DNA from 2 places in the Shinella sp. S4-D37 genome. Region 2 is predicted to be linked to the other one. Evidence: predicted binding sites of a transcription regulator. Region 2 holds the regulator's gene; the other holds the start of a gene.

Region 1 (5,946 bases), 1.1 Mb from region 2:
CACTACAAGCGCCTGGCGCATGCCGCCAAGGGTTCTGACGTGGAACTGGCGAAGTCGAACATCATGCTGGTCGGCCCGACGGGCTGCGGCAAGACCTACCTCGCCCAGACGCTCGCCCGCATCATCGACGTGCCCTTCACCATGGCCGACGCCACGACGCTGACCGAAGCCGGTTACGTCGGCGAGGACGTGGAGAACATCATCCTGAAGCTGCTTCAGGCCGCCGACTACAATGTCGAGCGCGCCCAGCGCGGCATCGTCTATATCGACGAGGTCGACAAGATCTCGCGCAAGTCCGACAATCCGTCGATCACGCGGGACGTCTCGGGCGAAGGCGTGCAGCAGGCGCTGCTGAAGATCATGGAAGGCACGGTCGCCTCCGTTCCTCCGCAGGGCGGCCGCAAGCATCCGCAGCAGGAGTTCCTGCAGGTCGACACGACGAACATCCTGTTCATCTGCGGCGGCGCCTTTGCCGGTCTCGACAAGATCATCTCGGCCCGCGGCGAAAAGACCTCGATCGGCTTCGGCGCGACGGTGCGCTCGCCGGAAGATCGCCGCGTCGGCGAGGTGCTGCGCGAGCTGGAGCCGGAAGACCTGGTGAAGTTCGGCCTCATCCCGGAATTCATCGGCCGACTGCCGGTTCTGGCGACGCTGGAAGACCTCGACGAGGATGCGCTGATCCAGATCCTGTCGGAGCCGAAGAACGCGCTGATCAAGCAGTACCAGCGCCTGTTCGAGATGGAAGACGTGGAGCTCACCTTCCACGAGGACGCGCTGCGCGAGATCGCCAAGCGCGCCATCATCCGCAAGACCGGGGCCCGCGGCCTGCGCTCGATCATGGAGAAGATCCTGCTCGACACGATGTTCGAACTGCCGACGCTGGAAGGCGTTCGCGAGGTCGTCATCTCCGACGAGGTGGTCAAGGGATCGGCCCGTCCGCTCTACATTTATTCGGAGCGCACCGACGAGAAGGCCAACGTCTCGGCCTGACCGGCCCGCCGACACCGGCCCTCATCCCGCTGCCGCGACCTTCTCCCCGCAAGCGGGGAGAAGGTGCCGGAGATGGATGAGGGCTTCACGCCGACGATCAAGGACCCGCCGCGGCGGGTCTTTTCATGTGAGCCGCCTAGCGACATTTCGTGACTGGCCGCCCGCTGCGGGAAGGGGCATGATGCGTGACCTTCCGCTGCTTCGGCGGGCCGTTGCGAAACGCCCCGCGCCAAGCCAGAATGGAAGACTTCGATTCTGTCTCGCGTATGCTCCGGCGGTATCGCCGGGGGGAAGGCCGCAAGTTCCGCGACAGCGCGGAAGACTAGACTTCCGTCGTTGGTCCGCTTGTCCGTTGCAGGGTGGGGCACTCCGCAACCGGGCTTGAAAATGTGTTAGCCGCACGCCACTTGTGGATGGAAAAGATCGCCGGCCCGGCACCCCAAGCGCCGAATGGTCCGGTTCCCGGAAACGGGACGTTTGAAAGGAAATGACATGACGAAAAAGACGTCTGCGTCGCACGACACCACGGCCTTCCCGGTCCTGCCCCTGCGCGACATCGTGGTGTTCCCGCACATGATCGTCCCGCTGTTCGTCGGCCGCGAGAAGTCGATCCGCGCCCTGGAAGAGGTGATGGGCACCGACAAGCAGATCATGCTTGCCACCCAGATCAACGCCTCCGACGACGACCCGGAAACCGACGCGATCTACCGCATCGGCACCGTCGCCAACGTGCTCCAGCTCCTGAAGCTGCCGGACGGCACCGTCAAGGTGCTGGTCGAGGGCCGCGCGCGCGCCGAGATCGACGGCTACACCGACCGCGAGGAATTCTACGAGGCGATGGCCCATGTCCTGGCCGAGCCCGAGGAGGACCCGGTGGAGGTCGAGGCGCTGTCGCGCTCGGTCGTCTCCGAGTTCGAGAACTACGTGAAGCTCAACAAGAAGATCTCGCCCGAAGTCGTCGGCGCCGCGAGCCAGATCGAGGATTATTCGAAGCTCGCCGACACGGTCGCCTCGCACCTCTCCATCAAGATCGTCGAAAAGCAGGAAATGCTGGAGACGACGAGCGTCAAGCTGCGCCTTGAAAAGGCGCTCGGCTTCATGGAAGGCGAAATTTCCGTCTTGCAGGTCGAGAAACGGATCCGCTCGCGTGTAAAACGCCAGATGGAGAAGACGCAGCGCGAATACTACCTCAACGAACAGATGAAGGCGATCCAGAAGGAACTCGGCGACGGCGAGGACGGCCGCGACGAGATGGCCGAACTCGAAGAGAAGATCGCCAAGGTCAAGCTCTCCAAGGAGGCCCGCGAGAAGGCGGACGCCGAACTGAAGAAGCTGCGCCAGATGAGCCCGATGTCGGCGGAAGCCACCGTCGTGCGCAACTACCTCGACTGGCTGACGGGCATTCCGTGGGGCAAGAAGTCGAAGATCAAGACCGACCTCAACGCCGCGGAAAAGACCCTCGACGAGGATCATTTCGGCCTCGACAAGGTCAAGGAGCGCATCGTCGAATATCTCGCCGTGCAGGCCCGCTCGACCAAGATCAAGGGCCCGATCCTGTGCCTCGTCGGCCCTCCGGGCGTCGGCAAGACCTCGCTTGCGAAATCGATCGCCAAGGCGACCGGCCGCGAATATATCCGCATGGCGCTGGGCGGCGTGCGCGACGAGGCCGAGATCCGCGGCCACCGCCGCACCTATATCGGCTCGATGCCCGGCAAGGTCATCCAGTCGATGAAGAAGGCGAAGAAGTCCAACCCGCTCTTCCTGCTCGACGAGATCGACAAGATGGGCATGGATTTCCGCGGCGATCCGTCGTCTGCCCTGCTGGAGGTGCTCGATCCGGAACAGAACTCGACCTTCATGGACCATTACCTGGAAGTCGAATACGACCTGTCCAACGTCATGTTCGTGACGACGGCGAACACGCTGAACATTCCCGCGCCCCTGATGGACCGCATGGAAGTGATCCGCATCGCCGGCTACACGGAAGAAGAGAAGCTGGAAATCGCGCAAAGGCACCTCCTGCCGAAGGCGATCCGCGACCACGCGCTGCAGCCGAAGGAATTCTCGGTCACCGACGGCGCGCTGATGGCGGTCATCCAGCAGTACACCCGTGAAGCCGGTGTGCGTAACTTCGAACGCGAATTGATGAAGCTCGCCCGCAAGGCGGTCACCGAGATCATCAAGGGCAAGGCGAAGAGCGTCGAGGTCACGGCGGAGAACATCCACGACTTCCTCGGCGTTCCGCGCTTCCGCCACGGCGAAGCCGAGCGCGAGGACCAGGTCGGCGTCGTCACGGGTCTTGCCTGGACGGAAGTCGGCGGCGAACTGCTCACCATCGAAGGCGTCAGCCTGCCGGGCGGCAAGGGCCGCATGACGGTCACGGGCAACCTGAAGGACGTGATGAAGGAATCGATCTCGGCGGCGGCCTCCTATGTCCGCTCGCGCGCCGTCGATTTCGGCATCGAGCCGCCGCGCTTCGACAAGACGGACATCCACGTCCACGTTCCCGAGGGCGCGACGCCGAAGGACGGTCCGTCCGCCGGTATCGCCATGGCGACCGCCATCGTCTCCATCATGACCGGCATTCCGGTCTTGAAGGATATCGCGATGACGGGCGAGGTGACGCTGCGCGGCCGGGTGCTGCCGATCGGCGGCCTGAAGGAAAAGCTGCTCGCGGCGCTTCGCGGCGGCATCAAGAAGGTGCTGATCCCGGAAGAGAACGCCAAGGACCTGGCCGACATTCCGGACAATGTGAAGAACAGCATGGAGATCGTTCCGGTCTCGCGCATGGGCGAGGTGATCAAGCACGCGCTCGTGCGCCGGCCGGAGCCGATCGAGTGGGACGCAACGGTCGAGGATGCCAAGGTTCCGGCGGTCGAATCGACCGACGAGGGCACCGGCGCGATCGCCCATTGAGCCTTGCAGCCGGGCGACATACCCCGGCATTTTCGAGCGAAACGGGAAAAGACCGGCCTTTCGGCCGGTCTTTTTCGTTGAAAAACGTGTGCAAACCCTGGATTCTCAGGGTTTTGCGACGAAATTTTCTTGCGGGGCGAGGGGCGATGCGTATTCTGCCCCCGACTTGTATGAGTCGTTTCAAACCGAATGAAAGGGGTGGAAACATGAACAAGAATGAACTCGTATCCGCAGTGGCTGAGAAGTCTGGCCTCTCCAAGACGGACGCGGCATCGGCTGTCGACGCCGTTTTCGAGACCATCCAGGGCGAACTCAAGAACGGCGGCGACGTTCGTCTCGTCGGTTTCGGCAATTTCTCCGTATCGCGCCGTGAAGCCTCCAAGGGCCGCAACCTCTCGACCGGCGCCGAGATCGAGATCCCGGCACGCAACGTGCCGAAGTTCTCGGCCGGCAAGGGCCTGAAGGACGCCGTCAACGGCTGATTCTCCGTTCGGGCAGAGCGGTTATCCACTCCGCCGCCAAACCTGGAATTCAGGGTCGGGGTCCGGTTTTTCCGGGCCCCTTTTTATTTGCGGGGGGAAGGGCCGGGCGTGTCGCCGAATTGTCATCGGCCTGTAACAGGAAAGCCTCAGAACCGCCGGGTTCCTTTTGACCGGATCCCGGAGGATTTCATGAAGACCCGTTCGATCACCGCCGCGCTCGCCGCGGTCCTCGCCGCTTCGGTGGCCTCTGCCGCCAGCGCCGAGCCCGTATTCAATCGCATTGCGTCCTTCGCCGTCGCCGACAACCTGCCCGAGGGCGTCGACAAGGCGAGGCCGACCTCGTCGGAAATCATCAGCGCCTCGGAAGACGGCAACACGCTCGTCTATTCCGACAGCCCGAACAAGGCGATCGGCTTCATCGACATCACCGATGCGAAGGCCCCGAAGGCCGGCGGCACCGTCGCCTTCGACGGCGAGCCGACCTCGGTCACCATCGCCGCCGGCAAGGCGCTCGTGGCGATCAACACGCGCGAAAGCTTCGTGAAGCCGTCGGGCGTCCTCGCCCAGGTCGATGTCGCCTCCAAGGCCATCGAGGCGACCTGCGATCTCGGCGGCCAGCCGGATTCGATCGACCTCAACAAGGACAGGACGATCGCCGCCATTGCCATCGAGAACGAACGCGACGAAGAGGTCAATGACGGCGCCATCCCGCAGATGCCGGCCGGCGATCTCGTGCTCATCTCCCTGAAGGACGGCGTCGTCGATTGCGGCTCGATCAAGCATGTCACGCTGACCGGCCTTGCCGACGTTGCCGGCGAGGATCCCGAACCGGAATTCGTCTCCTTCAACAACCTCGACGAAGTCGCCCTGACGCTGCAGGAGAACAACCATATCGTCATCATCGACGGCAAGACCGGCACGGTGAAGTCGCACTTCTCCGCCGGCACGGTCAGCCTCGAAGGCATCGACACCAAGAAGGACGGCGCGCTCACGTTCACCGGCGAGATGAAGGATGTCCCGCGCGAGCCGGACGCCGTGAAGTGGCTGGACGACAACCGCCTGGTCGTCGCCAACGAGGGCGACTGGAAGGGCGGCGCGCGCGGCTTCACCATCTTCGACAAGCAGGGCAAGGTCCTCTACGAGAACGGCGCCGGCTTCGAGCGCGAGATCGCCCGGATCGGCCATTACCCGGACAAGCGCAACAAGAAGGGTGTCGAGCCGGAAGGCATGGAAGCCGCCAAATTCGGCGACGACAACCTGTTCTTCGTGCTCGCCGAGCGCGCCTCGGTCGTCGGCGTCTACAAGGATACCGGCGGCGAGCCCGAGCTTCTCCAGTTGCTGCCGTCGGGCGTCGGGCCGGAAGGCGCCGTCGCGATCCCCAGCCGCAACCTCTTCGTGACCGCCAACGAGACCGACCTCGTCGAGGACGGCGGCGCCCGTGCGCATGTCATGATCTATGAGCGCGCCGAAGGCGAGGCCGCCTATCCGCAGATCGTCTCCACCGACAAGGACGGCGAACTCATCGGCTTCGGCGCCCTCTCGGGTCTCGCGCCGGTCG
Region 2 (5,946 bases):
CCCAGACGCTGGTGGCCTTCGCGCTCGGCATCACGCTCTTCGTCATCACGCTTTGCCTCAACATCTACGCCCTCTACATCGTGCGCAAATACCGGGAGCAGTACGAATGAGCCAGGTCACCACGAGCCCCTCGATGGCCGCCCTCGGCGTCGCCGCCAAGCCGGAACGCCGCGATATCGGCCTCGGCCGCCGCTACGCAGCCGAACGCCGCTTCCGCCTCTATGGCATGGCCGCCATCGGTTTCGGCCTCCTCTTCCTGTTCCTCCTGCTGTTCTCGGTCTTCTCCAAGGGCTATACCGCGTTTCAGCAGTCGATGATCACCATTCCGGTCGAGTTCTCCGAACAGGTCATCGACAAGAACAACGAACGCGCCACCAATCCGCAGAAGCTGGTCTCCGCCAACTATCCGGTCGTGGCCCGCAATGCGCTTGCCAAGGTTCTCGGCGTTGCCGAAGACGACCGCGCCGGCCTGAAGGCGGTCAACGGCATGATCTCGGACAGCGTCCGCGTGCAGTTCCGCGACCTCGTCACCGCCGATCCGTCGATCATCGGCACGACGCGCTCCGTCACCTTCCTCGCGCACGGCGACCTCGATTCCGCCTTCAAGGGCCAGATCGACCTCACCGTGCCGGAGACCAACCGCAAGATCTCCGACACCCAGGTCGGCTGGATGAACACGCTCGTCGAAAGCGGCGCGCTCGCCAAGCATTTCAACACCGGTCTCTTCACGAACGGCGCGTCGAGCCGTCCGGAAGCCGCCGGCGTGGGCGTCGCGGCCATCGGCTCGCTCTACATGATGCTGATCGTGCTCGTGCTCTCGCTGCCGATCGGCGTTGCCGCCTCGATCTACCTGGAGGAATTCGCCCCGAAGAACCGCTTCACGGACCTCATCGAGGTGAACATCAACAACCTCGCTGCCGTGCCGTCCATCGTCTACGGTCTCCTCGGCCTCGCCGTCTTCGTCAACTTCGCGGGCTTCCCGCGCTCGGCGGCCCTCGTCGGCGGCCTGGTGCTGACCCTCATGACGTTGCCGACGATCATCATCGCGACCCGCGCCGCACTGAACGCCGTGCCGCCGTCGATCCGCTCGGCCGCTCTCGGCCTTGGCGCATCGAAGATGCAGACGGTGTTCCACCATGTCCTGCCGCTCGCCATGCCGGGCATCCTGACGGGCACGATCATCGGTCTTGCGCATGCGTTGGGCGAAACCGCGCCGCTGCTCCTCATCGGCATGGTCGCCTTCGTCGCCGACATGCCGGCAACGCCGATGGACCCGGCAACGGCCCTGCCGGTGCAGATCTACATGTGGGCGAACGAGGCCGAGCGCGCCTTCGTGGAGCGCACCTCCGGAGCCATCATCGTGCTCCTCATCTTCCTCATCCTCATGAATGTCGGCGCCATCCTGTTGCGCCGCCGTTTCGAACGGCGCTGGTAGAAGGATCGATCCTATGAACATGATGTCAGAAGCAGCAGTCGAGAAAGCGCTGGACAAGAAAATGAACGACATTTCCTACAAGATGATCGGCAAGGACGTGTCGGTCTACTACGGCGACAAGCGCGCCCTCTACGACGTCAACCTGAACGTCCGTGAAAACACCGTGACGGCGCTCATCGGCCCGTCCGGCTGCGGCAAGTCGACGTTCCTGCGCACGCTGAACCGCATGAACGACACGATCGACGGCTGCCGCGTCACCGGCCGCATCACGCTCGACACGGACGATATCTACGATCCGGCGATCGACGTCGTGGAGCTGCGCGCCCGTGTCGGCATGGTCTTCCAGAAGCCGAACCCGTTCCCCAAGTCGATCTACGAGAACGTCGCCTACGGCCCGCGCATCCACGGCCTTGCCAAGACCAAGGCCGAGATGGACGCCATCGTCGAGCAGAGCCTGCAGAAGGCGGGTCTGTGGAACGAGGTGAAGGACCGCCTGCAGGAAGGCGGCACCGGCCTTTCCGGCGGCCAGCAGCAGCGCCTGTGCATCGCCCGCGCCGTGGCGGTCAGCCCGGAAGTCATCCTGATGGACGAGCCCTGCTCGGCGCTCGACCCGATCGCCACCGCCAAGGTCGAGGAGCTGATCCACGAGCTGCGCGCCAACTTCACCATCGTCATCGTGACGCACTCGATGCAGCAGGCGGCCCGCGTTTCGCAGCGCACCGCCATGTTCCACCTCGGCAACCTCGTGGAGGAGAACGACACCGACAAGATGTTCACCAACCCGGACGACCAGCGCACGCAGGACTACATCATGGGCCGCTTCGGCTGACGCCCCGTCTTACCTGAACCCGAGCGCATCAAGGACAAAGCCATGTCATCGACCCATATCGTCTCCATCTACGACGAAGAACTGAAGTACCTCTCCCGCCGCATCTCCGAAATGGGCGGCACCGCCGAGCAGATGGTCGCCGATTCCGTCCGCGCCCTCGTCACGACGGATGCGGCGCTGGCCCAGAAGGTCATCTCCGAGGACGTCATCCTCGACACGGCCGAACGCCAGATCAACGACAAGGCGATCGTCACCATCGCCAAGCGCCAGCCGATGGCCGCGGACCTGCGCGAGATCATGGGCGCGATCCGCATCGCCGCCGAGCTGGAGCGTGTCGGCGACCTCGGCAAGAACACCGCCAAGCGCGTCATCGCCGTGCAGAGCTCGGGCATGCCCCGCAAGCTCACCCGCGGCCTGGAGCATCTTGCCGAACTGGCGCTGATGCAGCTGAAGGAAGTGCTCGACGTCTACGCCACCCGCTCGATCGAGAAGGCGAAAGCCATCCGCGAGCGTGACGATGAGATCGACGCGATCTACACCTCGCTGTTCCGCGAACTCCTGACCTATATGATGGAAGACCCGCGTAACATCACGCCCTGCACGCATCTCCTGTTCTGCGCCAAGAACATCGAGCGTATCGGCGACCACGCGACCAACATCGCCGAAACCATCTACTACATGGCGACCGGCTCGCAGCCGGAGGGCGAGCGTCCGAAGGACGACACCTCGACCTCCGTTGTCGCGGCCGGCGTTGCCGACGCGTCCGAGTAAACAGAGTAGGGTTCAGCTTCATGGTGCCCAGAATTGCCGTCGTGGAAGACGAGGAGGCGCTTAGCGTCCTCCTCCGCTACAATCTGGAAGCGGAAGGTTTCGAGGTCGATACGATCCTCTCCGGTGACGAGGCCGAGATGCGCCTGCAGGAGCGCATGCCGGACCTCCTCATCCTCGACTGGATGCTTCCGGGCGTCTCCGGCATCGAACTGTGCCGGCGCCTGCGCCAGCGCCCGGAAACCGAGCGCCTGCCGATCATCATGCTGACGGCGCGCGGCGAGGAGAGCGAGCGGGTGCGCGGCCTTGCCACCGGCGCGGACGACTATGTCGTAAAGCCCTTCTCGACGCCGGAACTCGTCGCCCGCGTCAGGGCGATGCTGCGCCGGGCCAAGCCCGAGGTGGTTTCGACCGTGCTGCGCTGCGGCGATATCGAACTCGACCGCGAGACCCATCGGGTCCATCGCCGCACCCGCGAGGTCCGCCTCGGTCCGACGGAGTTCCGCCTGCTGGAGTTCCTGATGACTTCGCCTGGCCGCGTCTTCTCGCGCTCGCAGCTTCTCGACGGCGTCTGGGGGCACGACATCTATGTCGACGAGCGCACCGTCGACGTGCATGTCGGGCGCCTGCGCAAGGCGCTCAACTTCGCCAACATGCAGGACGTCATCCGTACGGTCCGCGGCGCCGGTTATTCGCTGGAAGCCTGAGCGAACGGGATTCCTCCCAAGGACGGAAATGGGCCCTCAGGGGCCTGTTTGCGTTCCGGGGTGCCGTCCGCCCCTCATCCCGCGTCCCAAACGAAAACAGGCCCTTCCGGGCCCGCATCGCATGTTCTGCCGTGGAAAACCTACCGCATCCGGCGGCGTTCGGCCGAGGGCTGGTAGGCGAGGCGCTGGTGGTAGGTGCAGTAGGGCGAGTTGTCCGGGGACTCGTTGCCGCAGAAATGGAAGTCGTCGTTGAGCGGGTCGCCGATCGGCCACTTGCAGGTGCGCTCGGTGAGTTGGGTCAGCTCCAGCCGCCGCGACATCGGCACGACCACGTTGTTGCCGTTGGCCGGAACCGGAAGGGTTTCGACCTGGGCTTCGAAATCGACGTCGATCTCTTCCTTGGCAATGGTGTTGCCGGTGGGACGGACGACGGCGCGGGCGGCGACGGGGCGGGCTGCGAAGGTCGACGGGCGCGGCGTCGCCGGGGCCGGACGCTTCGGGCGGGCCGCGGCCTGGGTGCCGCCGGCCTTGGCGCGGCCGGGCAGGTTCAGCCGGTGCACCTTGCCGATGACGGCGTTGCGGCTGACGCCGCCGAGCTGCGCCGCGATCTGGCTCGCGCTCAGGCCCTCGCTCCAGAGCTTCTTGAGTTTCTCAACGCGCTCGTCTGTCCAGTTCATGTTTTCGTCTCCGCTCGGCGCCCAGGATGCGGGAATCCCTCGTCGTGCTCCGGACGGGTCCGGAACCTGAGCGCCCTAACTCTCTTGCTGACTAGTTCCGCCGCATGCAGTCTAGTAATTGGTCCTTAACCTAGAGACCGGGGGACTCTGTGACAAGAGTCGCTGGAATCCGGGCGAATCGATTTCGGAGTTTTCCCCAACTTGCTGGTCGGGTGTGACTCGATAGAGACACCTTCCGTGCGCGCCGTGAATCCTCACCTTGCGGGATGTTCAGCGCCATTTCGGCCGCGATTTTGTTGACATCCCGGTACGAAATGCCGATAGTGCGGCATGCCGCCGAAAGGCGGCTTTTGGTTTTTCTAAAGGCTGGAAAAGTCAAGCCGCATTCCTGTTTTTCCGCATCTCTTTTCGGAGGATCCGCGCATGGCCGATGTCGCGCCGCTCTATGAAACCTACATGCGTGCGCCGCTCAGGTTCACGCGCGGGGAGGGCGTGTGGCTGATCGCCGAAGATGGCGAGCGATATCTCGATTTTGCCGCCGGCGTCGCCGTCAATTCGCTGGGCCATGCGCATCCCCATCTCGTCGCCGCGCTGAAGGACCAGGCCGACAAGGTCTGGCACCTGTCGAACCTCTACGAGGTCCCGGGCCAGGAAAGCCTCGGCCGCCGGCTGACGGAGGCCACCTTCGCCGACAAGGTGTTCTTCACCAATTCGGGCGCCGAGGCGCTGGAATGCGCGATCAAGACGGCCCGGCGCTACCATTTCGCCAAGGGCCATCCCGGCAAGTTCCATATCATCACCTTCGAAGGCGCCTTCCACGGCCGCACGATCGCGACGATCGCCGCCGGCGGACAGGAGAAGTATATCGAGGGCTTCGGTCCCAAGGCGCCGGGTTTCCTCAAGGTTCCCTTCGGCGATATCGCGGCCGTCAAGGATGCGATCACCGAGGAGACGGCCGGCATCCTGATCGAGCCGGTGCAGGGCGAGGGCGGGCTGCGCCCGGTCTCGAAGGAGTTCATGCAGGAGTTGCGCCAGCTCTGCGACGAATACGGCCTGCTGCTCATCCTGGACGAGGTGCAGACCGGCGTCGGCCGCACGGGGCGCCTCTTCGCCCATGAGCTGGCGGGGGTCGCGCCCGACATCATGGCGATCGCCAAGGGCATCGGCGGCGGCTTCCCGCTCGGCGTCTGCCTTGCCACGAACGAGGCGGCGGCCGGCATGGTCGCCGGCACGCACGGCTCCACCTATGGCGGCAATCCGCTCGCCATGGCCGTCGGCAACGCCGTGCTCGACGTGGTGCTGGAGGAGGGGTTCCTTCAACATGTGCGCGACGTCGCGCTCGTCTTCCGCCAGGGCCTTGCCGCGCTGAAGGATCGCTTCCCCGACGTCATCGAGGACGTGCGCGGCGAGGGCCTGATGCTCGGCATCAAGGCGAAGATCCCGGTCGCCGACCTCTTGAAGGGCGTGCGGGCGGAAAACCTGCTCGCCGTGCCGGCAGGCGACAACGTGCTGCGGCTGCTGCCGCCGCTG

What was found. The regulator PhoB, encoded in region 2, activates phosphate uptake and scavenging genes when phosphate is short. The targets are predictions, from matches to a motif close to TGTCATNNANCTGTCAT.
Region 1: the regulator PhoB is predicted to act here: its motif matches at 4,509-4,525, upstream of AB3G45_RS18120 (esterase-like activity of phytase family protein).

The regions. Positions count from the first base shown of each region.
Region 1 covers NZ_JBFNXL010000005.1:2,183,035-2,188,980, reverse strand. The annotation lists gene clpX (ATP-dependent Clp protease ATP-binding subunit ClpX) at 1-990, shown strand, start outside; gene lon (endopeptidase La) at 1,483-3,906, shown strand; gene hupB (DNA-binding protein HupB) at 4,113-4,388, shown strand; gene AB3G45_RS18120 (esterase-like activity of phytase family protein) at 4,578-5,946, shown strand, end outside.
Region 2 covers NZ_JBFNXL010000005.1:3,299,257-3,305,202, reverse strand. The annotation lists gene pstC (phosphate ABC transporter permease subunit PstC) at 1-110, shown strand, start outside; gene pstA (phosphate ABC transporter permease PstA) at 107-1,435, shown strand; gene pstB (phosphate ABC transporter ATP-binding protein PstB) at 1,449-2,264, shown strand; gene phoU (phosphate signaling complex protein PhoU) at 2,307-3,035, shown strand; gene phoB (phosphate regulon transcriptional regulator PhoB) at 3,056-3,739, shown strand; gene AB3G45_RS23680 (GcrA family cell cycle regulator) at 3,880-4,416, opposite strand; gene AB3G45_RS23675 (aspartate aminotransferase family protein) at 4,840-5,946, shown strand, end outside.